DNA from 3 places in the Colwellia sp. M166 genome. Region 2 is predicted to be linked to each of the others. Evidence: predicted binding sites of a transcription regulator. Region 2 holds the regulator's gene; each other region holds the start of a gene.
The links. Region 2 encodes MetJ, which represses methionine synthesis genes. Its sites were predicted from a motif close to TAGACGTCTAGACGTCTA; they were not measured.
Positions count from the first base shown of each region.

Region 1: the regulator MetJ is predicted to act here: its motif matches at 9,003-9,020, upstream of metK (methionine adenosyltransferase).
Region 3: the regulator MetJ is predicted to act here: its motif matches at 3,907-3,924, upstream of FGD67_RS02265 (cystathionine beta-lyase).

Region 1 is NZ_CP040755.1:4,029,771-4,040,583, forward strand. Features, by position in the region: gene FGD67_RS18200 (YqgE/AlgH family protein) at 1-129, opposite strand, end outside; gene gshB (glutathione synthase) at 201-1,154, opposite strand; gene rsmE (16S rRNA (uracil(1498)-N(3))-methyltransferase) at 1,205-1,951, opposite strand; gene FGD67_RS18215 (hypothetical protein) at 2,384-2,800, opposite strand; gene FGD67_RS18220 (serine/threonine-protein kinase) at 3,093-5,741, opposite strand; gene FGD67_RS18225 (ECF-type sigma factor) at 5,865-6,428, shown strand; gene FGD67_RS18230 (universal stress protein) at 6,635-7,558, shown strand; gene metK (methionine adenosyltransferase) at 7,723-8,910, opposite strand; gene murI (glutamate racemase) at 9,093-9,947, opposite strand.
Region 2 is NZ_CP040755.1:2,050,927-2,061,739, reverse strand. Features, by position in the region: gene FGD67_RS09355 (adenylosuccinate synthase) at 1-627, shown strand, start outside; gene FGD67_RS09350 (malic enzyme-like NAD(P)-binding protein) at 1,179-2,420, shown strand; gene FGD67_RS09345 (sigma-54-dependent Fis family transcriptional regulator) at 2,655-4,091, shown strand; gene ccoG (cytochrome c oxidase accessory protein CcoG) at 4,283-5,662, shown strand; gene FGD67_RS09335 (VOC family protein) at 5,905-6,318, shown strand; gene metJ (met regulon transcriptional regulator MetJ) at 6,435-6,767, opposite strand; gene metB (cystathionine gamma-synthase) at 7,003-8,160, shown strand; gene metL (bifunctional aspartate kinase/homoserine dehydrogenase II) at 8,191-10,695, shown strand.
Region 3 is NZ_CP040755.1:475,252-486,064, forward strand. Features, by position in the region: gene dinG (ATP-dependent DNA helicase DinG) at 1-1,250, opposite strand, end outside; gene FGD67_RS02260 (DNA polymerase II) at 1,334-3,787, shown strand; gene FGD67_RS02265 (cystathionine beta-lyase) at 3,959-5,152, shown strand; gene FGD67_RS02270 (alkaline phosphatase) at 5,239-6,645, opposite strand; gene FGD67_RS02275 (endonuclease/exonuclease/phosphatase family protein) at 6,714-7,928, opposite strand; gene FGD67_RS02280 (TetR/AcrR family transcriptional regulator) at 7,941-8,573, opposite strand; gene FGD67_RS02285 (carboxypeptidase regulatory-like domain-containing protein) at 9,260-10,813, shown strand, end outside.

The DNA.
Region 1 (10,813 bases), 2.0 Mb from region 2:
AGGTAAATTAATAATTAATCCCATCGCACCTTCAGCGTTATGCTCACAGATATAGGTGACAGTTTTATTAAAGTAGGAGTCGTCTAAACTGGGCATAGCAATCAAGAGTTGATTTTCAAAACTATCCATAAATATACCTCAATAATCAAAGGGAAATAGGCTAAAGAAGCTCATCTTTAGCGTCAATATTAATATCAGATTTAGCGTTTTTTAATGTTTTGCTCAATGGCATCCATTAATTTACCGCTAATATTTATCGGGTATGCTGCTTCAATTTCGCGAATACAGGTTGGGCTAGTGACATTGATTTCAGTGACTTTATCGCCGATGACATCTAAACCAACAAAGTATAAACCACGTTTTTTCAATTCTGGCGCTATCGTTTCAGCAATGAGTTTATCGCTAGCACTTAATGGACGAGCTTCACCGCGACCACCAGCCGCTAAATTACCACGAGTTTCTCCTTGGGCAGGAATACGGGCTAAGCAATATGGCATTGGTTCACCATTGACGATTAAAATACGCTTATCACCGTCAACAATTTCAGGCATGTACTCTTGAACCATAGCATATTGTGTTGAATGAGCGGTTAAAGTTTCAAGAATAACCCCCACATTAGGATCATTTTCACCAATACGGAAAATAGACGAACCGCCCATACCATCTAATGGTTTAATAATAATATCTTTGTTTTCTTTATGAAACTCTCTAATTTTCTGATTGTTGCGTGTGACTAACGTTTTTGGCGTTAATTCTGGAAACCAAGCAGTAAATAATTTTTCATTACAATCACGTAAACTTTGTGGTTTGTTAACAATGAGCGTTCCCGCAACTTCTGCTCGTTCTAGCATATATGTGGCATAAATAAACTCAGTATCAAATGGCGGATCTTTACGCATTAATACCGCATCTAAATCAGCGACATTGATATCTTCACGTGCATCGAGTTCATACCAATGTTGTGGGTCATCAAATACTTTTACTTTCGCGGCAGTTGCTCGACAGACACCTTGTTCTAAATAGAGATCTTGCATCTCCATGTAATAAATTTCATAACCACGCGCTTGCGCTTCAAGCATCATTGCCATTGAAGAGTCTTTTTTTACTTTGACCTCGGAAATAGGGTCCATTACAACGCCAATTTTTATGCTCATATTTTTTCCTAATTGTCTTAATGTTTTGATAAGTGCTTTATGCCTTGAAGCTAGGTTAAGTCACCGTAGCGACATTGCAAGGCGGTGATTGCTGTTAAAGCCGCTGTTTCTGTTCTTAGTACACGAGGTCCAAGTAATACATCGTGAAAGCCTGCGCTATTAGCATTGGCAATTTCATCGTCACTTAAACCACCCTCAGGACCTATCAGCAAGCGTACACGATTGTTCTCAATCGGCAGACTCATAATTGAATGCTGAGCTCGGGGATGTAAATTTAACTTTAAAGCTGAACTGTCTTGCTGTAACCAATCATCGAGATAAATCGGTGCTGCTACAATAGGGACCGCACATCGACCACTTTGTTCACAAGCACTGATGACTATTTTTTGCCATTGCTCATGCTTTTTCTCTAAACGCTCACCGGTAAGCTTTACACCACAGCGTTCAGTAAAAATAGGGGTGATAGTATTCACACCCAACTCAACTGATTTTTGTAAGGTAAAGTCCATACGTTCACCGCGTGAAATACCTTGGCCTAAATGAATATTAAGCGGTGATTCATTCTCGACTTTATTTTTTGCAATAATTTCAATATCAGCACGTTTTTTACCGACATTACAAAGTTTTGCTTGGTATTCGTAATAGCTTTGCTGCTCTGCTATACCATTAAATAAAGTGATGTCGTCACCATCTTTAAGGCGTAATACTCGTACGGTATGGCCAAAAGCATCATCGTTTAATGCTTGCGTTTGACCGACTTCAAATGCCTGTGCTTGATAAATACGAGGATTACGCATAAAAAGTTTCCATAGTGATCATTTGAGGTTGTTGGGTTAGCAATAATACAATTGATAAGGTTAGCCGTAATATTTTTTAAATTACTTACCGGCTATTGCTCTTAATATAGATTGTAAATAAGGGCAACTCATCGAGAATTCAATTGTTTAAAGAAAAATATTACATTATTTTGTCAACGGCTTATATTATAACTGTTAGGCGTTATTATTTTCACTGAGATCTGTTGCTATTATTTTTCGCTAGATAAGCTGGTGAGGGGAGGTTATTTTTAGCTTTAATGCTGTGAATGTGATGTCAGCAATGACTTATCCTGCTTTATTTACCATCTAATGCTAGCTGTTGAGAGTGTATACGTCGAGTTTTACTAATGAAATAAGGAGTTAACAGGCCTTTTCAGTGGTATTAAAAGCCCGCTAATCCATTTTTATATATTACTTATCTATAGTGAACTTAGTATCTTGATCACGTAATAAGTATAGGGCAAAACATGCTGCCCACATTGGCCATGCAGCAAAAAATAACAAATGCTTAAAGCCATCTAAATATTGTGCGTAAGCTGATAATGTTGAACCACCGTGTATTAAAAAGATAAGACCGTATGAGATACGCTTTTTAAAACCAAAGAGAAATGCGAAAACTAATACCAGTTGTAATGCACCTAATACGTAGATAATGGTTTCACTTGAACCACCTAAACCATAGAATTTTTCAAAAATGCGTGTGCCGTGACCAGGATTAACAAATTTGTCCAGTGTCCACATGAACATAACAACAAAAACACCTAGTCGCAGTGATAGTAATGACCACTGCAAACGATTTTCTACATCCGACGATAATGGTTGAGCCATAAAAGTTCCTTGAAATATTAATAATTGATAAAAACTAATTTAATAGACCACCGAACTCAGTTTTTCTTACAAAATTTAATGATTTGTTTTTTATTACTTAAGATTTTATCTGTATCAGTTTGGTTATTGAATAGGGTTTTAGTTGTTATGCTTTGCCCTCAAATGGCGTCATAGCAGGGTATTTAAACAAAGCTTAGCTATTGTTATAGCAATTAGCATTTATTTAATTTAAGTTATGGTTTGTTTAAAAACAGGCCTTAATATCAATAGCTGATTGTTATCGGAGTTAAGTTCAAATTAGATGAATTTGAAAGTCTTGTACTTTTGTCTCGTTATTCTGGCTTCGATAATATTCAATAAATTTTAAAGCACTCTGCTTGATATCTTGTTGATGCAATTTTGGGTGTTTTTCTGCAATTAAGATCGCTTGCTTAAACATTTTTTCAGCTGAGGTTATTTTATTATTGTTAATATCAATACTCGCGAGGTTAAGATAAATAGTAATCGAGCTTGGATGGTTTTGGTATTCATTGCTATTATCTCTTATTGCCAAAATTTTCAGATATAGCTTTCTTGCCTTATCATGCTGTTGCTGAGAAAGATAAACATTAGCGAGTGTTTGTAAAGAACTGAGCGTATCAGGATGCGCTTCACCGAGCTTGTTTGTATTCGTATTAACGGTACTTAATGCTAACGCTAATGCTTCTTCAAGCTTGCTTGCTCCTCCGGTTTTATTGAGTAATTTAGCCAGTTTTTTTTGTGTTTGCAGTGTTTCAATATGGGTGCTGCCCAAGTGTTCTTGACGCTTTTTCAATACCTTTCTGAATAAAGTCTCTGCAGGTGTTAATTGACCTAAGCCCTTATAGACATCAGCTAAGTTGTGCATAGAACGTAGTACTTCATGGTGATTTTCGCCTAAAACAACTGTCGCTATTTCAATATGTTGTTTAATAATAGGTAAGGCTTGTTGGTATTGTCCCATGGTTTGTAATACCGAACCAATAAGACTCAAGATGCTAAAACTTGCCGGGTGTTTTTCGCCTTTGGTTTTAACCAATAAGTGATAGGCATTGCGATAATATTCATTGGCTTTGTCATACTCTCCTAACCAGTGATAAACAATCCCGATGTTTTTCAGGGTGGCGATAGTATCAATATGCTCTTCGCCCAGCGTTTTTAAACGTTCTAGGTAAACTTCTTCAAATAAGGTTTTTGCGGCGTGATGATCGCCTTGCATGTTTAAATACCCAGCGAGGTTACTCATGATACCCAATGTGTGCGGCGCATTATCACCATATAGTTCTTTACTAAGTGCTAGCGACTGATAAATAATCGTCAGTGATTTTTTGTGCTCAAACTGTACTGCGTACAAACGAGTAAGCTGTATTAGCAAGTTTAAATAGGCTGGCGAATGCGTTAATGCTTGTTGCTGAAATAACGACATAGCGCCATGTAAGTGTTGTTCGGCAGGTAAGAGCATGCCTAACTCTAAATAGATATTACCGATCACACTGCGAATAATCGCTTCAGAGTCTGGATGCTGCTTCAATGAATGTTCCGTATTGTTAAGCGCTGTACTGGTTTTGTCTAACACCTCTCTAACAAGTACGTTTTGGCCCTTTTCTTTGTTGGGATCTAATTCGTTAAACATATCAGTAAAGAATGATAAGGTAAGTGCTGAGCGATCTCGCTCTTTGGTTAACTGAATCGACTGTAGCCATAAGGTTGTGCTAAAGCTAACAATAGCGCTAAAAAGTAATAAAGAAGTTAGGCTAATGGTTTTATTGCGCTTAAATAGTTTTACTAACTTTAATGACCGTGGACTAACTCTTGCGGTAACGAGTTGGCAGTTAAGAAAATTATTAATATCATCAGCAAATTGGCTTGCAGATTGATACCTTAAAGTGGCTGATTTTTCTAAGGCCTTGTTGATAATCGCATCAATATCCCCGCAGAGTTGGCTTGCTGTTATTTTGTTTGTCGAATCGGCTGTTGATGCCGCTTTTAGGGCCACACTGGCGAGCAAAGGCTCGACATTCATAAGCAAATTTTTTGACTCGGTAAGATTTTTATTATTTAAATCGAAAGGTCTTTGCTGAGTAAGCATTTCAAAAAGTACAACACCTAAAGCGTAAATGTCAGCCATGATCGACACTGGCTCACACCTTATTTGTTCAGGGCTTGAATAAGCTAAGCTATAAGCGTGGGTGGGTAAGGGGTTTTCTTCGTTATCACCGCTACTTTGTTGAACAATTAATTTCGAAATACCAAAGTCGAGTAACTTCACCTCGCCAGTTGCTGTAATTAATATATTTGAAGGTTTTAAATCACAGTGAATGATAAGGTTTTGATGTGCATATTGCACGACGTGGCAAACTTTTTTAAATAGTGTTAGTCGTGCTTTTAATGACAAATTGTTGTTATGGCAATAGCTATTGATGGGCTCGCCTTTAACGTATTCCATCACCAAATAAGGCATATTATTATCTAAAGTACCGCCATCTAACAACCGAGAAATGTTTGCATGCTGTAAATTAGCCAGTATCTGCCGTTCGGTGCGAAAAGCGTTTTGGGTTTGTTTGTCGGCAAGTTGTGTATTAATAAGTTTGATAGCTACTTGTTGTTGATACTGTTGGTCGGCACGCTCAGCTAAAAACACGCTGCCCATACCACCTTTAGCTAAAGATTTAATGACGCGATAATTGCCAATGTTTTGGCCAATGAGGCTCTCTTGTAACGTAAAAAAATTAGCCGCGGTTTTCGAGATCACATCATAAATTTTGGTGGCGTTGTTTTGATTATCTAATAGTGATTTTACTTTATGAAATAGCTCGGTATCTGTACCACACGCTTGCGTAATATAGGCTGATTGTTGTGCTTTAGGCAGCTTGATAGCTTGATTGAAAATATCCTCTATTAAACGCCATGTTATTTTATCCATAACCTTAATTTATCCCTGTATTTTCATTTATCTTTTGCTATGTCTTTTGTTATGCGCCGGCGAAAAATTGAAATTACGGTATACTGGTTAAATACTAGACGAAAAACATGATTGTGAAAGTTTATGAATAGAGATAATTCAGCTGAAATCACTCGTTTGCTAAGAGATTGGCAAGCAGGTGAGAAACATGCTTTGGATAAAGTAAGTGAGTTTGTCAGTCATGAATTGCATCGTTTAGCAGCAAAGCAAATGAGTAAAGAGGGTAGAGGCCATACATTACAAGCCACAGCATTAGTAAATGAAGCTTTTCTTGAGCTTATGCATGTGAAAGTGAATTATCATGACCGTATTCATTTCTTCAACTTAGCTAGCCGTATTATGCGTAGAATTCTTGTTGATTATGCCAAAATGAAAAAAGCAACCAAACGAGGCGATGGTGCTAAGTTGCTAACCCTCCATGAGCATCAACAACCCAGCTACTTCTCTGACGATATGATTGAGTTAGACGAAGCACTTAGTTCTTTGGCCATGTTTGATCAACGCAAGGCTGATATATTACATTTGCAGTTTTTTGCTGGCTTAAAAACTCAAGAAATAGCTGACCTGTTTGAGATCTCTAAAAAAACAGTTGAAAGAAATGCCCAATTAGCCAAAGCATGGCTAAGCCACACACTAACCCTTCATTAATACTTCGCTATTTCCCACATCCGTCAAGTACGCTAATGTTACGTGAGCAAGTCATAATACCAATTTTACTAAGTTTCTGAGTGGGAACAAACTTAATAAACTTGGTATAACTCCAACGCTAGAAAATTAAATGTCGCATATAGAGCTGGTTTTTCGCTTCTATAGATAGTAACGATAAAATGCAGACACCTTTAAGGAAGATAGCGATGAATAGTATTTTTAAGCATATATTGGTGATTGAAAGCTCAAGTGATACTAATAACTTTGTTTTACAACGTGCGGTTGATGTAGCCAAACAGAACCATGTTAAAATAACGGTATTTAGGTCTTTTTATAAAGAAGTGCATGACAAAAAATTTGATAGTGGCTTGCCAGATGACTTATCACTATTTGTTTTACAGCAACAGCAATTGATTTGTGAAAAGTTTAATCGCTTGACTGATGAAGACCTAGATTTAGACATTATCATTTCATGGCAAGCGCCAGCGGTAACATCTATCGCTGCAATTATTAACGCTAATAAAATATCTTTAGTGATGAGGCTTTTTCATAAAGAAAACCATCTCCTTGATTTGTTCACTTTATCAGTTGAGCGTTACTTAACTCGACATTGCGAGTTACCGGTTTGGCTGGTAAAAAATAATGCACAATTACCTGAATATAAAATTCTTGCCTGTTTGGATATTGATGATGACACTGAAACCAATAAAGCATTGAATCATACTATTTTGGATGCTAGCGAGCAGTTAATACCGTTGAAGTCAGCCGAATTACATATCTTGGATTGTTATTATGGTGAGTCAGCTTCTATCGCAATAAACTATGATGCAGACTCTGGTTTTAGGGAAGGGGTTTCGGTGAAGCGTCAACACATGAAAACAATTAATAAGTATGTTGCTGCTCACGCAAATATCAATGGTACTGTTCACCTAAATGAGTCAATGCCTGATGATGATATACCGCAAACTGCTGATGAGCTTCATGTCGGTTTAACAATTATTGGTAATTGTAAACATGATCATTTCTTCAATAGAATGCTCGGCGATAGTTCGCAGTTTTTAACTGATAAAATCTCTAGTGATATACTTGTGATCAAACCCGATAGTGAAAATATGATGTTGGCTATGTAGTGCGAATGTTTATATAGATTAATACCAGTTTTACTAAGTTTCTGAGGGGGAACAAACTTAATAAACTTGGTATGAGGCTGTTTTATCTCGATTATTTGTTATAAAAAAACCGCTCAATGAGCGGTTTTTTTATGCTTAATATTAATGCTATTTGGCGATATTTATTAGATACCAGCAGATAAACGTAGCGCTTCTGCTTTATCGGTTTTTTCCCAACTAAATGCTGTGAAAGTATCATCACCGACGGTCATTTCGAAAGGTTCGCGACCAAAGTGACCGTAAGCTGCCGTTTGTTTATACATTGGGTGCAGCAAATCTAACATTTTAGTGATGCCGTATGGGCGTAAGTCAAAATGCTCACGCACAAGCTCAACTAAACGCTGTTCAGAGACTTTGCCAGTGCCAAAGGCATCAACAGAGATTGAAGTAGGCTCAGCAACGCCGATAGCGTATGAAATTTGAATTTCACAACGATCAGCTAAACCAGCCGCAACAATATTTTTTGCAACATAACGACCAGCGTATGCCGCACTGCGATCAACTTTTGATGGATCTTTACCTGAGAATGCCCCACCACCATGACGAGCCATGCCGCCATAGGTATCAACAATAATCTTACGACCGGTTAAGCCACAATCGCCCACTGGGCCACCGATAACGAAACGACCCGTTGGATTAATATGGTATTTTGTCTCTTTAGTTAACAACTCTGCAGGCAAAACATGCTTAATAATGTTTTCCATTACCGCATCATGTAAGTCTTCTTGTTTGATATCAGGATTATGCTGAGTTGAAAGCACAACAGTATCAATAGCGACAGGCTTGTTATCTTCATAGATAAAGGTTACTTGGCTTTTTGCATCAGGACGTAACCAAGGTAAAATACCTGATTTACGTGCTTCAGCTTGACGCTCAACCAAACGATGAGAATAGTATAATGGTGCAGGCATTAAAGTTTCGGTTTCATTGGTGGCGTAACCAAACATTAAACCTTGGTCACCAGCGCCCTGATCTTCAGGCTTTACGCGATCAACACCTTGAGCTATTTCTGGAGATTGTTGGCCAATTAAATTCATGATGCCACATGTTTCACCATCAAAGCCAACATCAGAAGAGGTGTAGCCAATTTCTGAAATAACATCACGGGTAATTCTTTCTAAATCTACCCATGCAGACGTAGTAACTTCACCTGAAATAATGGCAACACCAGTTTTTACCATGGTTTCACAAGCAACACGTGCATGCTTATCTTTGGCAATAATAGCATCTAAAACCGCATCAGAAATTTGATCGGCAATTTTATCCGGATGTCCTTCTGATACTGACTCAGAAGTAAAAAGGTGTGTAGACATAAACCCTCGTAAAAATTAATTGAAAAACAAAAATTGCTTTAATGGCGATATTCTAACTGTTTACCTATCGCTTTTCTAGAGTTTTTTACGCCTAGATGGCTAAACGTCTTTGAGCTATATCAAAACTTATTCCTATATCTCAAAAAATATTACTTTTTGTTCATGTTGTGGCGCTAAATTTTTTAGGGATAGTGTTTTAATTGTAATGGACGTTGCCAAATGTGGCTGAAAAGCGCTTGCTGTGGTGCACTATGTTTAGAGCTATAAAAGCTTGTTGTACCTAAGTCATTACTGTTATTCATTAGCTGGTGTAATGCTAATTGTCGTTGCAACTGCTCAGTGACGGGTTGTGCTGTCTCCATAATGAGTACACCGTCACCACATATTTCACTAATTAAGCTTTTGACTAACGGATAATGCGTGCAACCTAAGACAATAGTATCAACACCTTGGGTTATAAGCGGCAGCAAATAAGCGCTCAACATCAGTTTGCATTCAACAGAGTTTTTTTTATCTTGCTCAATAAGCTCAACTAAACCTGGACAGGGCTGAATCGTGACTTCACTGTTATTACGATATTGCGCCACTAAGGTGAGAAAACGCTGATTTTCTGCCGTTGCTTTCGTGACCAGAATAGCGACTTTCTTGTTTTTACTAAAGTTTGCTGCTGGCTTTATCGCGGGCTCTACGCCAATGACCGGAATCGAAATGTGTTTACGTAACTGATCTATGGCATTAACGGTCGCGGTATTACAAGCAACAACAATAGCTTTAACTTTACGTTCAATAAACCATTGAGCAATCTCGTTAACTCGCTGTTGAATAAATTGTGTCGACTTTTCACCGTAGGGGGCATTCAAGGTATCCGCCACATAAAGTAAGTTCTCATGAGGGAGTTGCTGTTGAATACATTGCGTAATAGATAAACCGCCAACACCCGAATCAAAAATACCGATAGGGTCAGCACGATTAACTTGCTGCAGACTGTCTCGCTTTGAAATCGCTATCTTGGTATGGGTTTTATTTTGCGGGGGCATTAAATAACTACGGCTTAGAGTGAACAGAAAACAATATTGTTAAGTATATTATTAACCGGCAAATGAGATCTATATATTTTTCTAGCAGACACAGGGTTAGTAATGTCTTCCAGAATGCCGCAGCTCAGATAATCTTGAACACCGGGTGCTTTTCTAGTGATGTGCGGAAATAGTATTGATATTTTTAAGCAGAAAGCTTGTTAGCAATAAAAAATTAGTAATGTCTTCCAGAATGCCGCAGCTCAGATAGTCCTGAACACTGGGTGCTTTTCTAGTGATGTGCGGAAATAGTATTGATATTTTTAAGCAGAAGGCTTGTTAGCAATAAAAAATTAGTAATGTCTTCCAGAATGCCGCAGCTCACATAGTCCTGAACACCGGGTGCTTTTCTAGTGATGTGCGGAAATAGTATTGATATTTTTAAGCAGAAGGCTTGTTAGCAATAAAAAATTAGTAATGTCTTCCAGAATGCCGCAGCTCAGATAGTCCTGAACACTGGGTGCTTTTCTAGTGATGTGCGGAAATAGTATTGATATTTTTAAGCAGAAGGCTTGTTAGCAATAAAAAATTAGTAATGTCTTCCAGAATGCCGCAGCTCACATAGTCCTGAACACCGGGTGCTTTTCTAGTGATGTGCGGAAATAGTATTGATATTTTTAAGCAGAAGGCTTGTTAGCAATAAAAAATTAGTAATGTCTTCCAGAATGCCGCAGCTCAGATAGTCCTGAACACCGGGTGCTTTTCTAGTGATGTGCGGAAATAGTATTGATATTTTTAAGCAGAAGGCTTGTTAGCAATAAAAAATTAGTAATGTCTTCCAGAATGCCGCAGCTCAGATAGTCCTGAACACTGGGTGCTTTTCTAGT
Region 2 (10,813 bases):
CAAGGCACGTTACTTGATATTGACCACGGTACATACCCATATGTAACTTCGTCTAATACAACTGTTGGTGGCGTAGCTACGGGTAGTGGTTTTGGTCCACTTTACTTAGATTACGTACTTGGCATCACTAAAGCATACACAACACGTGTTGGTTCAGGTCCATTCCCAACTGAGCTAGATGACGAAGTTGGTCATCACTTAGGTACTGTAGGCCATGAATTTGGCGCGACTACTGGCCGTGAACGTCGTTGTGGTTGGTTCGATGCTGTTGCAATGCACCGTGCTGTACAAGTAAATAGTATCACTGGTTTTTGCTTAACTAAGCTTGATGTTTTAGATGGTTTAGAAACGTTAAAAATCTGTATCGGTTATAAAACGGCAGAGGGTGATGTGATCACTGTGCCACCAACAGCCGCTGAAGGTTACGAAAAAATCACCCCAGTATATGAAGAAATGCCAGGTTGGAGCGAATCAACTGTTGGCGCTACTAGTGTGGATGCTTTACCAGCAAATGCTATTGCGTACATTAAACGCATTGAAGAAGTGACTGGCGTACCTGTAGATATTATTTCTACCGGTCCAGATCGTGTTGAAACTATGATTTTAGTTAATCCATTTGACGAATAATTAAATTTTCACCGTTTTAATTTCTTTTTAAAAACCACCTTTTAGGTGGTTTTTTTATGCCTAAAATTATTTATTTATCCAGATAAGTACGAAGTGTAACAAGCCAGTATCTTGTATCAAATAGAGTATTTTTAAACTCACCAGGTTGACCAGTTTAACGTTAAGGTTTGAAGGAGAAATAACTAAATAGTCGCTAACTTCTGCTATCTGTCATGAAATGATATTAAGCATAACTAAAACAAGCATTTTAAGTTCATGCTTGCTCCTTAAGCCACTTATAACTTATTCAAGCAACATACGGGGCATTTTACGATGAATAGTCAGCGCTTTATGCTGAATATTCAGCTAAGTAATGTGAAATATGGAACAGCTAAGGCTATATTGCTTATAGCTTGTAGCGAATTAATATATACAAAATAGCTTGAAATTAGCAAGCACATTGCAATAACATATAAAATCATGATAATGAATATAACCATCATGAATTATTGCAACGGCAACATTAATACCGAACCAAACTCACCCATTAGCCTCACTTATTAGGAATGAACATGACAGATCTTCGTCAACAAGCACTTGATTATCACGCTTACCCAACCCCGGGAAAAATTAGTGTTGAATTAACGACTCCAGCTGAAACCAGCTATGATCTCTCGCTCGCGTATAGCCCGGGTGTTGCCGAGCCTGTTCGCGCTATTGCGGCAAACCCTGATGATGTTTATAAATATACTGGTAAAGGTAATACCGTTGCTGTGATCACCAATGGTACCGCTATTTTAGGTTTAGGCAACTTAGGGCCAATGGCGTCTAAACCTGTTATGGAAGGTAAAGCTTTATTGTTTAAACGCTTTGCTGGTATCAACTCTTTTGATATTGAAGTAAAACATAAAACCGTTGAAGACTTTGTTAATACCGTAGCCAATATCGCTGACAGTTTTGGTGGCATAAACTTGGAAGATATCAAAGCACCTGAGTGTTTTGCCATTGAAAAGGCGTTAATTGAACGCTGTAAAGTACCGGTATTTCATGATGACCAACACGGTACTGCTATTGTCACAGCTGCAGGTATGATTAATGCGCTTGAAATTCAAGGTAAAGAACTTCGCCATGCTAATATCGTTTGTATGGGCGCAGGTGCAGCGGCAATTGCTTGTATGGAATTATTGATTAAGTGCGGTGCGCAACGTGAAAAAATTTACATGCTTGACACTAAAGGGGTTATTCATACCCGTCGTGACGATCTAAATGAATATAAAAAATTGTTTGCTAATAATACCGATAAGCGCACATTAGATGAAGCTATTGATGGTGCTGACGTATTTGTTGGCGTATCTGGACCTAACGTACTTTCGGCTGAGCAGGTAAAATTAATGGCCGCTAAGCCAGTTATTTTTGCTTGTTCTAATCCAGATCCTGAAATTAAGCCCGAACTAGCACTAGCCACCCGCGATGATTTAATTATTGCTACCGGACGTTCTGATTATCCAAACCAAGTGAATAACGTGCTTTGTTTTCCTTTTATTTTCCGTGGTGCCTTAGATGTACGTGCACGTACGATAAATGATGAAATGAAAATTGCTGCCGTACATGCTATTTGTACTTTAGCGAAAGAAGAAGTTCCGGCGGAAGTTCTAGCGGCGAGTGATAGTAAAAGTTTAGTCTTTGGTAAAAATTATATTATTCCTAAGCCAATGGATTCTCGTTTACGCTCAGCGGTGGCTATTGCCGTTGCGCAAGCGGCGGTAGACTCAGGTGTCGCTGCTTTGGAAATGCCAGAGAACTATAACGGCTAAACCGCTAATAGATAAAATTTGAAAGTATTCAATTATTGACAAGGGAAGCGTAATGCTTCCCTTTTTAGTGTTCGTTATAACCAGCGGCTAATTGGTATAAATATCGTTGATAAATAAATGCGTGCTCACTTCAACAAATAACTAATCAATTAAGTGATGGCTTTTACATTGACTGAATATCCATCATAATACCCTCGAAATATCGTGGCCCTATTTTTAAGAGTAAAGTTATTGATGACGAATGAAATGAATCAAGAAATTAAAGCCTACCTTGCTGACTCAGAATTATTGCTCAATGCGGTTGGTGAAGGCATTTATGGCTTAGATGCACAAGGTCGTGCTATTTTCATTAATCCGGCCGCAGAAGCTATGACAGGCTGGACCTCTGCTGAATTGCTCGGAAAGAACATTCATCAATTTCACCATCACAGTTATAGTAATGGCGAGCCCTATCCTGCTTGCGATTGTAAAATCTTCAATACCGCGGTTGATGGTATCTCTCGACAAGTCACTGGTGAGGTGTTTTGGCGCAAAGATGGTAGTAATTTTCCGGTTGAATACACCACACAAGCGGTCTATAAAAATAATCATCTTATCGGTGCTGTTGCGGTCTTTCGTGATGTAAGTCAGCAACAACAAATTGAGTTAGCATTGCGCAGTGCTTTAGAAAACGTGCAGTCGCTTACCGAACAACTTAAAGCTGAAAATACCTATTTACAAAATGAATTAGCCCAAGAGTGGTCGTCAGCAGGGTTGGTGGGTAAAAGCGCAATTGTCAGACAAATGCTGTCACAAGTTGAGCTAGTGGCACAAACAGATAGTACGGTGTTGATTTTGGGTGAAAATGGTACGGGTAAAGAACTTGTTGCCCGTAATATTCATGCCCTGAGCCAACGTAAAAACTCTACTATGGTGAAAGTTAATTGTGCAGCCTTTACACCAAGTTTGTTGGAGTCAGAGCTTTTTGGTCACGAAAAAGGCGCCTTTACTGGTGCTATGGAACGTCGTAAAGGGCGTTTTGAATTGGCCAATGATGGCACACTATTTTTGGATGAAATTGGTGAGCTGTCAATGGAGGCGCAAGGAAAATTGTTGCGAGTATTACAAGAGCAAGAATTTGAAAGGGTAGGTGGAAGTGAAACCATCAAGGTGAATATACGCATTATTGCTGCTACCAATCGCGACTTATCAGCGATGATCGCAAGTAGCACATTTAGAATTGACCTATTTTATCGTTTAAATGTTTTTCCTGTTACTGTACCACCGCTGCGTGAACGCCAAGAAGACATTCCACTTTTATCGCAAGCGATTATTAGCACATTAAATACAAAGTTGGGGAAAAACATCAGTGCGATCAGTAATCGCAGCTTAACACAACTTATGCACTATCAATGGCCTGGTAATATTCGTGAATTACAAAATGTGCTGGAGCGTGAAATGATTTTAACCTCTGCATCGATTTTAAATTTTAATTTCAAAAACAATGTAAAAGCAGTAGTGCCAAAACTAGTAGAAACCTTAGTACAAGTTGAAGCCCAGCATATACTAACGACTTTAAAGGCATGTAAATGGCGTATTGGTGGTGAAATGGGAGCAGCTAAGCAATTAGGCTTACCGGAAAGTACACTACGCTCTCGAATGAAAAAACTGCATATTAGTCGACCTAATTAACTGATCTGCAGATTTGTCTTGATTTTTCTGTGATATATCGTGGTTCAGTGATATGTCGTGGGTTATGATAAACTTTGCTTTTAATTTCGTTTTAAAAATACACATATTAAACATGAAGTTATAATACTTATCTAACTTGGTTCATATTTTGCTATTGGTAATTATCCTAAGGTTAGTACTAGTAGTAAATCATGAAGTTTGATTATAAAGCAGAAGACTTAATCATTAAGCCATACAAGTCTGAATCTCCTGTTTATGTTCGTAAGCAAAAAGGTCACTATCAACGAATCCGGCAACTCACCGGCTTAGCCTTTGTTTTGTTATTTATTTTGGTACCTTGGATTAACTTTCAAGGTCACCAAGCGATACTGTTAGATATTGGTAAACAGCAATTCCATGTTTTTTCACAAACATTTTTTCCACAAGACTTCACGCTTTTAGCGGGGTTGTTGATTGTTAGTTGTTACTTACTGTTTTTTATCACTACGTGGTTAGGGCGAATTTGGTGTGGTTATACCTGTCCGCAAACGGTCTGGACTTTCAGCTTTATTTGGGTCGAAGAATGGCTAGAAGGTAGTCGCAACCAACGTATTAAACGTGATAAGCAGCCAACCACGTTAGATACCTTTGCGAGAAAGTCTGCCAAGCACCTTATTTGGGGGCTAATGGCATTTCTTACCGCAACGACCTTTATTAGTTATTTTTTACCGGCTAGAGCACTGTATGTCGATTTTTTCCAATGGCAATGGGACGGATTAACCACTTTCTGGGTCTTGTTCTTTGCTGTATGTACATACGGCAATGCAGGCTTTTTACGAGAAAAAATGTGCATTTATATGTGCCCTTACTCACGCTTTCAATCAGCCATGTTTGATAAAAACACACTGTTAGTGGCTTATGATAAATTACGCGGTGAAAACCGTGGCCGCCGTAAACGTAAAGAAGATCCAAAAGTACTGGGTTTAGGGGACTGTGTCGACTGTAATCTTTGTGTTGAAGTTTGCCCAGTTGGTATCGATATCCGTAATGGTTTGCAGTATGAATGCATTAATTGTGGTGCCTGTGCAGATGCTTGTGATCAAACTATGACTCAGTTTAATTATGCTAAAGGTCTAATTAGTTATACCAGCGAAAATGCTTTATTGGGCAAAAAGGCAAAGCTGCTCAGGCCGAAAATTATTGGCTATGGTATTTTATCGATATTAGCCATGCTATTTATGGTTTATACCGTGCAAGTACGAGTGCCAATTGAGTTTTCTGTATTACGTGATCGTGGCGCATTATTTCAACTCGATTTTCAGGATAATGTTACCAATAGCTATTTGTTAAAAATTACCAATAAATCGAAAATTGATCGGCAATTTGACATCAGTGTCCTGAACAATAATGTTACCTTAAGTGTTGCGGATCATATATTAATTAAAGGCGGTGAAATAGCTAGCGTGCCTGTACATTTAACGATGACGCCTGAGGAGGTTACAGAACGAGTAAGCGAAGTGTCATTACAGGTAAGTGTGCATGATTTACCGGAAGTTAAAGCGATAACCGTGACTAAGTTTTTCTCGAATTAGCTGTCGTGTTTTACGCATGAGTAACGCTTGGCAACATCAATAATACCAAGAGTATAGCCAGTATCATTCACTGCTCTTAAAAGACGTCGTACAGGCGTCTTTTTTTGATTTATTTGACCTGAAATGCGTTAAAATAGCGCCTTGTCTACTGATTAAAGTCCAATAAACTGTCAGTAAAATAGCCAGATAACGATAGTTAAAGACTGAAAAATAGCACTCACTATCAATTAAGAGTAAAACTAATGACGACAACCATCAAACAAAGAATATCGAATATCGCCCTAGTGGTTGAAGATTACGATGACGCAATTGCCTTCTATACCGAAAAGTTGAACTTTCAGCTTATTGAAGACACCGACTTAGGCGGCGGAAAACGTTGGGTGCTAATATCGCCACCAAACGGCAATGGCACTAATATATTACTTGCTAAGGCGAGTAATGCACAGCAAAGCCAATCAGTGGGTAACCAAGCCGGAGGACGAGTATTTTTATTCTTGCAAAGCAATGACTTTTGGCGTGATTATCATGAGATGAAAGCTCAAGGTGTTGAGTTTAATGAAGAGCCCCGCGTTGAAGAATATGGCACGGTTGTCGTGTTTAAAGATTTATATGGTACAAAGTGGGATTTACTCGAATTGAACGGCGAAAGTTGGTAACTTGCTTCTAGGCAATAGCTTTAACCTTATAGCTCTGGCGCGTAAAGTTAGGTCCAAAATAAGCAATAAAAAAGGCGCTGATCAGCGCCTTTTTATCTGCTTGTTGTGAGATTAGATTAATCTTCAATTTCAGCTTCGTATTCACTGAAGTCAGTGATGCCTTGTGCTTCTAACGCCCGACGAACACTTGCGGGTAATTTTTGTGTGTTGTCTTTTGCTAAGTCACCATCATCTGGCAAAGGTTGGCCAGTAAAAGCATGTAAGAATGCTTCACATAATAGTTCACTGTTAGTTGCATGACGTAGGTTATTTACCTGACGACGTGTTCTTTCATCAGTTAGCACTTTCAACACACGTAAAGGGATAGACACGGTGATCTTTTTTACTTGTTCACTTTTCTTCCCGTGTTCGGCGTATGGGTTAATATATTCGCCATTCCACTCTGCCATGAATATTCCTCTATGCTTAATTAATTGCGATAAACTTATAGTCGCGAAATCTTTTAGTTAGATTTGTTAGTTATAAGTTTATTCTTAGTTGTTGATTTTACTGGTTGTGGGGCGTGAGTCAATAACGAATGTGTAGAAGTTTAGATGTCTAAAGTTCTTGACCGCAGGCTTTAAACCGTTTAGATTTGTAGACGTCCAAACATCTATATAGAAAAGCGTCTATTCTGGAGCAGACATGAGTGAGAAAAAAATTGCCACCATCGCCGTTAGGGCAGGTATTAATAGTGACCAGCAACATGGTGGTGTGATCCCTGCTATTCATCTCTCAAGCACCTATGCCCTTAAAGGTTTTAATGAAAAACGTCAGTTTGATTATTCGCGCACTGGCAACCCAACACGTGCAACATTTGCTCAAGCTATTGCCGAATTAGAGCAAGGTGTTGTCGGTATTGTCACCAGTACCGGTATGTCAGCTGTACACCTTATTTGCCAATTGCTATCCGTTGAAGATACGGTGGTTATTCCGCATGATTGTTACGGTGGTAGTTTCCGATTATTTACCCATTTAGCTAAGCGTGGACAATTTAAGTTAGTGGTGGTTGATCAAAATGATCAAGCCGCCTTAACCCAAGCACTTTCGGCTAAACCTAAACTGGTGTTAATTGAAACACCGAGTAATCCATTATTACGTTTAGTCGATATTGCTGCTGTTACCGCACAAGCACATGCTGTTGGCGCATTAGTTGCCGTGGATAACACCTTTTTGTCACCTGTATTACAGCAACCTTTATTGCTTGGCGCTGATATTGTTTTTCATTCCACCACGAAATATATTAATGGTCATAGTGATGTGGTTGGTGGTGTTGTGGTGACCAAAGAGCAAACACTTGGTGAAGAACTTGCTTGGTGGGCAAACTGTATTGGCATTACCGGCTCAGCATTTGATAGCTACTTAGCGCTAAGAGGCTTAAAAACCTTACCTATACGTATGAAACAACACCAAATAAATGCTAATGCGGTAGCGCAATTTCTTGCTCAGCATGATGCCATTGAGCAAGTGTACTTTCCTGGTTTGGCAGATCACCCCCAACATGGCTTGGCGAAGCAACAGCAAAATGATTTTGGCGCCATGATGAGTTTCGAAATTAAAGGTGGCGTTGAAGCGGTGAAAGTACTATTTAATAAGCTTAAATTATTCACGCTAGCGCAATCGCTTGGTGGTGTTGAAAGTTTGATCAGTCACCCGTCAACCATGACGCACGCTGGTATGGCAATTGAAGCACAACTTGTTGCCGGTATTTCACAGTCACTGGTACGAATTTCAGTTGGTATTGAAGATATTGCTGACATTTTGGCTGATCTTAGCCAAGCATTAGATGCCAGCCAAACATAAAGTAAAGTGTCACACAGATATGGTAATAAAATGATAGAGTCAAATGTAGCGGTTAAGCTTACGCCGGCGAAAAATCAGTTAGCAAAAACTGCCAGTAACGTGCACAAATTCGGTGGCAGTAGCTTAGCTACTCCGGCTTGTATCGAACGCGTTATTGATATTATTCGCCAACATTGCCAGCTTAATGATGTGGTGGTGGTATCAGCTAATGGTAATACTACTGATGCGCTTTTTAGTCTCTATCAGCTGGGTGTAGAATATGTTGTGGCACAGCAAGAAAACTCAACACAGATTAACGACAATGAGCTGGTAAAATCACTACCTCAGCAACTTGAACTTGCGCTAACTGAACTGCAAACCTTACAAGGGGACTTGCTCAAGTCATTACTCAGTGTTGACAGCACAGCAAAGCTAACATCAATGTTGTCAGCTGATATTGCCCAGATAGCCAAACAATTAACTACAGACCCTGAAGCTTTTCAAAATGACTTATTAGCCTTTGGCGAAGTTTGGTCAGCGCGCTTGTTAGCAGCGGTATTAAGTGAGCGAGTTTGCCCAAGTTACATGTTAGACGCTAGAGATTTTCTTTTATTGGAAAGTGAAAAAAGCTGCGCTATTGATTACAACCAAAGTGAAAATAACTTTTTGGCTCAGCAACAACCGGGACAACTCGTGGTGGTCACGGGCTATATTGCCCGTGATCAACAACAAAAAACCTGCACCTTGGGCCGTAACGGTAGTGATTATTCCGCCACTATTATGGCCGCTTTAGTTGGCGCGCGTAACGTTACGCTTTGGACTGATGTCGATGGTATTTATAGTGCTGATCCGCGTGTTGTGCCACAGGCAAGAAAACTACATCGTTTGCCAAACGCCGTTGCTAACGAACTTGGTCGTTTGGGTAATCCGGTGTTACATGCAAAAACCTTACAGCCCTTAGCAAATCATAATAGTCATTTACATGTTGCGAGTAGTTTTGCGCCAGAAATTAGCGGTACTGAAATAGGCCAATTTGGCCAAATAGCAAAACAAGAGCTATCAGTTACGCATTTAAATGATTTGATTCTTGCGCATTCAGTAAGCTTGCTCGGGCAGGCTGGCCGTAAAGCGGTAGAGGAGTTTTCGCCGGTTTGTTATAACCTAACTGAAGGCTATTTAGTGGTACCCCAGGCACAGCAAAAAGCGCTTAGCCAATGGTTGGCGAGTCATGGTAACCAAGTATCGTTTACGCCTGTTGCTATTATTGCCGTGGTTGGTTATCAGGTGGCAAAGCAAGGGGATATGCGTGCTAGATTCAAAAGAGCATTGCGACATCAGCGCACTTTACATTTTGTTCAGGCAGAAAATAAACATAGTTATATTGCCGTATTACCTGAGCCTTGCACTAGCGAATGGCTTAACAATATTCATGCAGATATGACCAAAGATGCCCGCAATATTGGACTAGTGGTTGCCGGTATTGGCAATATCGGTCAACGATTTTTAGAAATGCTGCCTAAACAACTAGCGCGATTATCGGTATTAGAAAATGTTCATTTAGTGGCATTAGTTGGCGCGACTAAAGCGCTGATCAATACCGACGGTATTGATGTCAGCCATGCAATTACCCATTATCAACAACAAGCAAAAGCTTATGAAAGTGCTGAGCTAGTCGAATGGCTAAATAATCATCCTTATGATGAATTAATCGTAGTTGATATCACACCCAGCGAAGATTTTAGCGAATTATATCAACAGTTTTTTAGCCAAGGAATTCACGTGATTGGCGCAAATAAATGGGCCGCGTCATCACCAACAGCAAATTATCAACAATTGTTAAGTACCGCCAAACAGCATAATAGTTTATGGCTTGGAAATACCACAGTTGGTGCAGGTTTACCGATTAACGCGACGATTGCTGAGTTGATCAACAGCGGTGATGTTATTACCGAAATATCAGGTATATTTTCTGGCACCTTATCTTGGTTATTTCAATATTATGATGGCGCTATACCGTTTTCAACACTGTTATCAGATGCATTAACCCAAGGCTTAACAGAGCCAGATCCGCGTGAAGATTTATCCGGTAGAGATGTACAACGAAAGTTACTTATTTTGGCTAGAATGGCAGGCTTTGAATTATCATTAGCCGATATTGATTGTCAGAGTTTAGTGCCCGAAGCGCTGCGTGATATTCCACTCGCTGAGTTTTTGCAGCGCACTCATGAACTTGATGAACTATTTTTACAGCGCTTAAATCAAGCCAAAGCACAACGCTGTGGCATACGCTATGTTGCACGCTTTGCGAATGAAAATAACAAAATTAGTGCGAAAGTAAGTTTGGAAGTACTGACTAATGATGATGCTTTTACGCAGTTAACACCGTGCGATAATGTTTTTCAAATTAAGAGTCAGTGGTATCAAGAAAACCCGTTAATTATTCGTGGCCCGGGGGCAGGACGTGATGTTACCGCCGGAGGTATTCATGCGGATTTAGTGACTATTTGTCAGCAACTTAATCATCGCCAGCAGCGAGTGAAAATTAAAGGGCTTTAGCAAGTAAGTTGTCTTTATATGCTTTAGAAACACCGACAATACAGTATATTTTTTATTTCAAAAGTTTGGAATTTGATTTACTGCTTGGCGTCGGTGTGCCGACTGCACGCAAGGGGGA
Region 3 (10,813 bases), 1.6 Mb from region 2:
TGCCATAAGGCATTAAAATTTTCTAAACGTTGGATCATAAAACCGGATTCAGCTAATAATGGCTCAGCTAAATACATCTGGGTATCGCCGTCTTTAACCGACTCCATCAATAAATTATAAAGCTTGTTTAAATGCGCTAAACACTTCTTTGAACTATCGGTTAAATCTTCAGCTAAATTTTTCAATGTTTGAGGAATAATGCCGTTTTCAAAACGGTATTGTAGGGTTTGATTTTGCCCTTGGAATTGACTATGACTGTTCGCCGATTGATTGAAATATAGGCTGCGATTATTGTCGATTAAGCTCAATACTTTTTGCATATCGAGCAAAATATCTTGGCAATCGTCGGCCAGTTTTATTGACGGCGATATTGCACTATTAGATTTAACCAATTTTGCGATTTTATCACCGGTTTCTTGTAACTTTCCAAGCCAGTCAATGGCTCCCTTAATGGTTAAGTTGGCGCTAGAGTGGTCACGCGTTACCTTTGGTAGGTGATGAGCTTCATCAATTATGTAAAAAGTGTCTTCTGGAGACGGTAAAATTTTCCCGCCGCCAAGCTCTAAATCAGCCAGTAATAAACTGTGATTTACCACCAGTACATCAGCCGCTTCCATGGTCTCTCTTGCCTTATGAAAAGGGCAATGACTGTGATCTGATAAGTGCTTTAAACAGCTATGTTTGTCCGCTTGTATTTGTTGCCAAATATGATGATTTACCGGCTCTGGCCAAGCATCAATATCGCCTGGCCAAGTGTTATCATTGAGCGCTTTGTGCATATTATTTAAGGTGCGAATATCACTAGCTTGGGGCTTTTCTGCAAAAGTAAAACCGGCTTGTGGGCTATCGTCATTGGCAACAGCAAGCGCGAGCTTTTGGCGACAAACATAGCGTTGTCGACCTTTTGCTAAGGTAAAATTAAAATCTAAACCACTGTGCTTTTTCAAAAACGGTAAATCTTTATCAACCAGTTGCTCTTGCAGTGCTACGGTTGCGGTAGCGATACAGACTTTTTTGTTTCGGCTTAAGGCTAATGGAATAGAACCCAGAGCATAAGCTAATGATTTACCGGTACCTGTGCCGGCTTCAATGGTAATAATTTTACGTACTTTGTCGTAGTCACCGGCGAGGGTTTTAGCGATTTCGGCAATCAAAAATGTTTGCTGCTTGCGTGGGTTAAAGTTAGTCAGGTTTTCACCTATGGCTTTATAGGAGCTTCTAATAACTTGCTTAATTTTATCGCTTAACATCGGCGCTGTAGTTTCCTATCGACAATAGATGATTTACACTGCTGTATATATTAACAGTTTACCGCCAACAATTAGAACCCTTAATGCAAATTTCTCCGCAACAATTAACCGAAGCTAAACAATTGCCTGCTGCCATGCGGGGATTTTTGCTGACCCGAAGTACTAGAGACCGCAATAATCATATTGAAGTTTGCTTATGGTTGAAAACACCCGCAGGGCCGGTACAACTTATTGTCAGTAATGAACGCGCGGTATTTTTTGTTGAACAAACGGCGGCGCCACAAGCTGAAAGCGCTTTAAACCAAGAAGCCATTTACCTTGATGAAATAAAGCCGGTGGCTTTAAAGGCATTTAATCAAGTGAGTGTAGTGGCATTATATTTTTCAACTTTACGTGAGTTTTATCAAGCGCGAGAGGTCTTAAAACAATGGGGCATCAAGTGTTATGAAGATGATATTAGGCCAGATGATCGTTTTTTAATGGAACGTTTTATTACCGCTGATATTACCTTTGCCGGCCAAAAAGCTAACGTCCTCTTAACGGGTAGCCATCAATATCGTCGTTTTGAACAGGCTAAATGTAAACGCGTTGATAAAGCTTTGCAAAAAGATATTACCTTAACAACGGTCTCGCTAGATATCGAATGCTCAATGTCAGGCGAGTTGTATTCTATCGGGTTATATAGCGAGCATTGTCAGCAAGTATTGATGATTGCTGATCAACAAGAAATTACCCGCGAACAAGCAAAAACTACCGATATCGACATTGTTTGGCAAGCAGATGAAAAACAATTATTAACCAACTTATTACTTTGGTTCAGCGACCATGACCCCGATATTATTATCGGTTGGAATGTTATTAACTTTGACTTTGATTTATTACAAAAACGCTATGATTTACATGGTGTTAAGTTTACGCTTGGTCGTGACGGTACAACGCCTTATTGGCGTAAAAATAAAGCTAGCGAACAACAGTTTATCGAAATAGCAGGCCGTGTGGTGCTTGATGGTATCGATTTACTTAAAACCGCTACTTACAACTTTCCGAGCTTTTCACTCGACAATGTCGCTAATACCTTATTAGGTATAGGAAAAAAAGTTATTGATGTTGATAATCGTGTGCAAGAAATTACCGATAATTTTCATCATGATAAAACTGCGCTCGCCACTTATAACTTAGAAGATTGCCGCTTAGTGTTATTAATTTTTCAGCATACGCAATTATTAGAATTTGCCATGCTGCGCGCGCAATTAACCGGTTTAGCCATCGATCGCGTCGGTGGCTCAGTGGCCGCCTTTACTAATTTATATCTGCCAAAGCTGCATAGAAGTGGTTATGTTGCGCCAAACATGGGCGATGGCGATCAAGGTTTTGAATCGCCCGGTGGTTTTGTCATGGATTCAACACCGGGACTTTATCAAAATGTTTTAGTGTTAGATTTTAAAAGCCTATACCCCAGTATTATCCGTAGTTTTAATATTGACCCTATGGGCTTGATAGAAGGTTTAAAGTCGCCAGAAACAGCGATAGAGGGCTTTGATGGTGCTTATTTCTCTAGAGAGCAGCACTTTCTGCCGGATATTATTAATGGCTTGTGGAAAGAGCGCGACATTGCCAAACAAGATCAAAACGCCGCGTTATCACAGGCGATAAAAATTATTATGAACTCGTTTTACGGCGTTTTAGGTTCAACTGGCTGTCGTTTCTTTGATCCGCGTTTATCTGGGTCAATCACCAAAAGAAGTCATAGCATATTAAAAATTACCAAGTCTTGGATCCAAGACAAAGGTTATCAAGTGATTTATGGCGATACCGATTCGATATTTGTTCATGTCGGTAATGATAAAAGTGCGGCTGACAGTAGGGCACTTGGCAAAAGCTTACAAGATGATATTAACGTCATGTGGCAACAACGTTTGACTGAACAATTTGCCATCGCTAGTGAACTTGAAATTGAATTTGAAACTCATTTTAGCCAATTTTTGATGCCGACCATTCGCGGGCAAGACGTCGGCACGAAGAAACGTTATGCGGGGTTGGTGCAAAAAGGTGATGAACAGCAGTTGATATTTAAGGGTTTAGAGAGTGTTCGTACCGATTGGACTGAACTGGCGAAACAATTTCAACGCGCTTTGTATTTAAAAGTATTTAATCGCCAACCTGTCGCCGAATATATTAAACAAATGGTTGCTGACACATTAGCGGGCAAGCACGATGATTTGCTGTATTATCGTAAACGTTTACGTCGTAAGCTCGACCTGTACGTTAAGAATGTTCCACCCCATGTCAGAGCGGCGAGGTTAGCTGATGAGATATATCAGCAGCAAGGTAAGCCGCTTAAGTATCAAAATAAAGGCTGGATTGAATATGTGATGACGATTAATGGCCCGCAAGCTAGAGGTTGTCAAAGCGCGGCATTAGATTATCAATTGTATATCGACCGACAGTTAATGGCAGTTGCCGATGCCATTCTACCTTTTATTAATACCAGCTTTGATGAAATCACCAATAGTCAAATGAGTTTATTTGATCGCTAACGTTTGATGTCCAGTATTATTCCCTTATTTTTCCATCAATTTAGCCATCAATAAATATCATGACTATGATATGTCAAAATAAATCGTGCTTCTTAAGGTAATTCACGTTATATATATTATAGATGGCTAGATAGCCATGATTTAATATTTACTGTGGGATGTAACCTAGACATGAAAAAAGAAACGAAACTCATTAATGCCGGCCGTAAAAGCCAATGGACACGTGGTGTGGTTAATCCACCGGTAGAGCGTGCCTCGACGGTAGTCTTTAATTCTGTCAAAGAAATGAAACATGCCACAGCAAATAAAACTAATCAGGTATTGTTTTACGGTCGACGAGGAACGTCCACTTCGTTTGCTTTTAGCGATGCTATGACCGAGCTTGAGGGCGGAGCAGGTTGTGCGCTCTATCCATCAGGTACTGCAGCAATAACCAATGCCATCTTAGCTTTCGTTAAAACAGGCGATCATATTTTAATGGTAGATACCGCCTATGAACCGACGCGTGATTATTGCGATAAAATACTGGTTAAATTGGGCATTGAAACAACTTACTATGATCCCCTTATCGGTAAAGGTATTGAAGCACTCATTAAACCGAATACACGACTGGTTTTTCTAGAATCACCTGGCTCTATTACCATGGAAGTGCAAGACGTGCCGACGATTGCTGAGGTTGCTCATCGTCATGATTGTATCGTGATGTTAGATAATACTTGGTCAGCAGGAGTGAATTTTCAACCGTTTGATTACGGTGTTGATGTCTCAATTCAAGCGGCAACAAAATATATTGTTGGCCATTCAGACGTCATGTTAGGCACAGCAACGGCAACCGCAGAACATTGGCCTCAGTTACGCGAAAGTAGTTATATTATGGGGCAATGTACTTCGCCGGATGATTTATATTTAGCCATGCGCGGTATTAGAACCTTGAGCGTGCGTTTGCAGCAACATCAAACCAGTGCACTTAAAATAGCCGATTGGCTAGCAACGCGTGCTGAGGTTGAAACGATTTTACATCCCGCTTTACCATCGTGCCCAGGTCATGAATTTTTTAAGCGTGACTTTACTGGCTCGAACGGTTTGTTTTCTTTTGTTTTAAACCAAGGTAACCAAGCCGCGCTAACTGCCTTATTAGATGGTATGGAACATTTTAAAATGGGTTATTCGTGGGGCGGGTTTGAAAGTTTAATTTTAGGCATTTCCAGCGTTAAAAATATGCGTAGCGCAACGAAATGGCCATATCAATTTCCGCTGATCCGTTTACATGTCGGCTTAGAAAATGTTGATGATCTGATTAACGATCTCGAACAAGGTTTTGCCCGCTTTAATCAGGTGCTTGAACAAGATAATAATGAAAAGTAGCGGGTTATAAAGTATCAATAAAAACGCCGAGTAAATGTACTTACTCGGCGTTTTTGTTTAGTTGGCAAAAGAGAGCGTGTTATCGTCTATTTTTTGCCTAATAACTGAAATATCTTACTTGCAATTTCTGTATTATCGCTTAAACCTTGGAAAAGCTCTTTTTGTTTGCCCATCGCAAATACTGGCACATCAACACCCGTGTGACCAAACGTTGTCCAACCTGTTATAGAACGTTGATCTATAAGGTTGTTAACACTTAAGTGCATGGCACGTTTAATCGTTGGCTTACGGGTCTGTTTTTTTACGGCAGCACTAGCATTATTATAGTCAGCAAGCGATTTTTTAGCGTTAGCTTTTGCTGCTTTTAGCGCCTGAAATTCAGCATCGGTAATGGTGAAGTTAAGCATTTTACTAACGTTAGCTTTAATTATTTGCTCTTTTGCTAAGATTTTACCAATCGTCTCTGCCGACATGATCATGCTGCGCAATACGTCTGGCTGCCATAAGTAATCGCCATCTTTACCAATAGTGAAACCACCGGTACTGTGATCTGCGGTTAGCACCACTAAAGTATTTGGGTTTTTCGCAATATAAGCTTCTAAATATTCGAGTGTTTTTGCTAAATCATCCATTTCAGCCATCGCAGAAGCAATATCATTGCTATGACCGCCCCAATCAACTTGGCTTGCTTCAACGAGCATGAAATAACCTTGCTCATTTTCTAACTGTGAAATGGCCGCTTTAGTCATTGCTGACAAACGGTGTTTATTGCTGTCATCAAGCGCCCATGGCAAGCCTTTATCAGCAAATAAGCCCAATACTTTCTTTTGTGGTGTTAATTGGTTGAGTTGCCCGTAGTTATCAATATATTGGAAACCTTTATTTTTAAAACCATCGACAAGGTTGACATCCTTGCGAAGGAAATACTGCCAGCCACCACCTAACATGACATCAATATTGTCAGCGGATTCTAAGAAGCTGTCTGCTATTTCATTGTAATTATTACGACTTTCGTTATGTGCCAAATAAGACGCTGGCGTAGCATGGTTGATTTGTGATGTAACCACCATGCCAGTTTTCTTACCTTGTTTTTTTGCCCAAACAAGCACAGATTCAACAGGGTTTTTATTTACATCGACAGCAATGGCACCATTATAAGATTTTGTTGCCGTAGCAAGTGCGGTTGCACCGGCTGCTGAATCAGTTACGTAGCCAGAAATACGCGCAGGGTATGTGCTGCTACTGCCAACGAGGTGACGATCAAATACCGTTTCTTCGATAGTATCGGTGTTAGGGTCATCATGAAAATAGCGATAGGCACTGGTATAAGCAGGTCCCATACCGTCACCAACAATCATAATAATATTTTTTGGCGCATTAACGGCTGCGGCATCTGCAATAACAGCACTTGCTTGAGAACTCGTGTCAGCTTGTAATTGGCTACATGACATGACCAATAGGCTAGTTAATAATGTTGGAATGAATTTTTTCATCTTTTTTCCACTAAATGTTTGAGATAAATATAACCGCTCAGCTTCGTTTTAAGCTTAAGCTTAAGTTGCTATTTGCTAGGTGAATTTTTAAATGTCAGATCTACCCACACAAGTCGGTGATCAGACGATGCTGCACGGTCTTTAACTAAGCGAAATTCTGGCTCGTTGACTTGCGGCCAAAAAATACCCGCGTCGAGTACGTTCAATTGCGCTTTAGCCGGTAAAACGTAGTCGGCGCGCATGCCCCAAAATGCGGTATGATGTTGCGCATTTGGGTTGTCTTTTCGATGCATTTTACCACCGTCGCTACTTGGTTTAGGATCGATAATGCGAGGGTGATGTGTTAAACGCTGGATACCTGTTTTTATCGCATTACCATCGATAGCATCAGCATTTAAATCACCTAGAATAACGAAGGCTTTGTCTTTAGCTAAACCACCAAAGTTATTATTATCGTCATAAATATAACTAGCAGCGCTAGGAGTCAAGTAATCAGTCCAAAACCGTATTTCATCAAAATTTCTTTTGCCGTTTCTATCTTCAGGCCCGTCGAAAACTGGCGGAGTAGGGTGACTTGCTAATATGTGTAGCTCATTGCCATTAACGTTAAGCGGAATATCCCAGTGAGATTTTGATGACAAGCGAAAATTATTCCATGCTTGCGCGCTATACCAAGGTCGCTGAGTTTTTTGCTCTACAGGCATCAACGCGTTAGGCATATCACGCCATTTAAATAATTGAAATGTTCTAATTTTATCAACATCAATCGGATACTTGGATAACAGTGCCATCGAAAAATGGCCTGAAAAATGACCATAACCGTAGGCATCGCCAGGCAATTTACCTATTTTACCATCGTTATTTAAATCATATCCCGTAGCAACACCAGTATTAACCGGCCCTTGATAAAAATAAGGGTAGTTTACCGCGGCGTTACCTTGTTGGCTCTTGGCTAAGTATTGCGATAAGAAAAGTTTTAATGATTGATGCTTTGCATCATTACCATCGAATTCATTCAATAAAATAATATCGGGATTAACACGCTGAATAATTTCAGCAATATTTCTTATTTGCTGATGATCTTGAGCAAGAGCCAAGGCAAGTTCATTACCTTTAACATCGACTGTTTTATCTGGTGTTGATGGTAAGTAATTTAAGGCTTCCATACTGACATTAAAAGTGGCAATACGTAGCTTTGATGAAGATTGCTCGCTTGTTTCTGACATGACCATCCCCGAATATATTAACAACGTTGTTGTTAATATATTTGTTATAATTTTCATACAGGTGAATCCTTATTTTAAACCGCAACCGCGCAATATAAAATCCGTCAAAAATTCGGTAACTTGGGTAATATCGTCTTCTTCATAATCAGCACGATTCATTATGGTTAATATTTGTTGTTCAAAGTCAGCATAATGTTGCGTTGAAGACCAAATTAGAAAAATCAATTTTACGGGATCTACATTGACCATTTCACCATTATCAATCCACACTTGGAATAATTTTGCTTTTTCTCGTACCCATTGACGCAAATAAGTACGGGCAAACTCCTTCAAATGCAGTGCACCTTGAATAATTTCCATGGCATAGATTTTTGAAGCTTGGGGATGCTCAAAAGACATTTTTACTTTTGCAGCAATAAATTTTTCAATAGCCACAACCGGACCATCGCTACTATCTATATCACCAATACCTTGATCCCAAGTATCTAGGGTTAATTGTAATACCGCATGATAAATGTTTTCTTTATTTTTGAAGTAGTACAGTACATTTGCTTTCGGTAGACCTGCGGTGTCGGCAATAGATTGAACTGTTGCGCCTTTATATCCTTGCAAGATAAACTCTTTTTGGGCCGAAGCTAAAATAATAGCTTCACTTCTTGCCCGAATGCTTCCTTGCTTTTCATTTGTGGTATTGTTGCTCACATGAATAACCTTTCTATTTATATTAGCTACTTTAATTAACGCTAGTCTATTACATTGATGTTACATTTTACTGGACTTATTTCATTATGATAAAAAAGCGCTTTTACATATTGAAAATTTCAAGTGATCTTACAAGTTAACACTAGCGGTTACGACATTAAATCAATGGATTTTTGCTAGAAATTAGCTAGTTTAATTTGATTTATTGTTTAAGACACTGTTTTAATACGTTTTCTACTATATAAATAGTGCAAATACGATATTTATAAATGATCTGTTCTGATGGTTAATTTATTTTTATTAACGCAGCCCTTTGTAAACTTCATTAAAATCATACTTTATTTTATCTTGACCAGATGGTTTGTTTTTATGATTTTTTGTTATATGTTTTTTGCTTTTATATAATTAACGTTATAAGTGTTTTTGATTTACGTTTAAATCTTATGTGTAACTCATTGTTAATTATGTTATTAATTGTCTTTGCTCTGTTTTGTTTAATATTTTTTTTAAAAAATATTAATAATTGAAAACAGCTTTGTAAATTTTTGTAATGAAAATGTAAGAAAACTCTGTTTTAATTTCACCCGAAATACACTTAAAAAAATAATAAATAGATTAAAAATTAGCTAAGTGAAAATTAATTAAACATTTTACATAACAAAATTTAACTATTACCAAGGAATAATATGATGAAAAATCATCGTCTCTCACGTATTACTGGCGCAGTTGTACTTGCACTAGGATTGTCAACATCAGCTATGGCTGCTGATACTACGTCTTCTGTAAGGGGTACAATAGTAGGGCCTAACGGTCAAGCTGCGCCTAACACTAAGATTATGCTTATCCATCAGCCTTCAGGTACGGTTACTGAAGTTGTTACAAACGAAACAGGTGCCTTCAATGCAGGTGGCTTACGCGTTGGTGGTCCATATCAGATTGTTATCGATTCAGATAAGTTTCAAGATGTGGCCAAAAACGATATTTTTCTTCTGTTAGGACAAACTCTGCGTTTGAATGAACAATTAAACGCAGCACAAAATATTGAAACAATTACGGTTACTGGTAGTCAAACATCATTTACTAGTAATGCGGGTAGCTCAAGTTTCTTTGGTTCAGATGCTATTGAAAACTCACCTTCATTTAACCGTGATTTAAAAGACATTTTAAGACAAAACCCATTAGCTACTTCTTTAGGTGGTAATGACAATGGTTTTTCAGTTGCGGGCTCTAACCCTCGCTTTAATAGCTTAAATGTCGATGGTGTAGGCCTTAATGATGACTTTGGTTTGAATGGTAATGGCTATCCTACTCAACGTTCTCCTATTTCATTAGATGCTATCGAGCAAATTTCAATTGACACTAATCCTTATAATGCAAAGTTTGGTGGTTTTAGTGGTGCGCGTATCAATGCGGTAACTAAATCAGGTACTAATGAATTACATGGTGGTGTTTTCTATGAGAAAACATCAGATAGTTGGGCTGGCGATTACGATACCAACAATTCAAAAGGTAATGAAGTTGAAGGTGTTAAAAGTGACACTTGGGGTGCTCACTTAGGTGGAGCACTGATTGAAGATAAATTGTTCTTCTTTGCTAACTATGAAAGTTTTGAAAAACCTACTGTTTCTGACTATGGTCCAGAAGGTAGTGGTAAACCACTTTCAACCAATTTAACGTTGGATGAATATAATCAAATTGCTGCAATCGCTAGTGAAAGATACGGTATTGCTGATATTGGTGGTTGGGAAGGTAACCCAAAAGAAGTCGATGATAAAATTCTAATCAAACTAGATTGGAATATTAATGATGATCATCGTGCTGCGTTTACATTCAATCAAGATGAAAGCAACAGTATTCGTAATGTTACTGATGGAAGTAGTACGCTAAATACTTCGACTAACTGGTATGACTATCAGCAGAATATGAATTCTTATGCTTTACACCTTTATTCTGATTGGAATTCTGATTTAACGACAGAATTTGCTGTATCTTATAAAGATGTTGAATCTATCTCAGGCGTGGCAACACGTGATTATGGTAAAGTTAGCATTGATAGAGCAATTGATTTTGGTCCAGATAACTACCGTCATGCTAATGCGTTAGAAACTAAAACTTGGCGTGCAAACTTTGATGCCGAATACTTAGTTGGCGATCATAAATTGGGTTTTGGTGTTCAATATGAAAGAAATGACATTTTCAACATGTTTGCTGAAGCGACCCTAGGTACATGGACTTTTGAT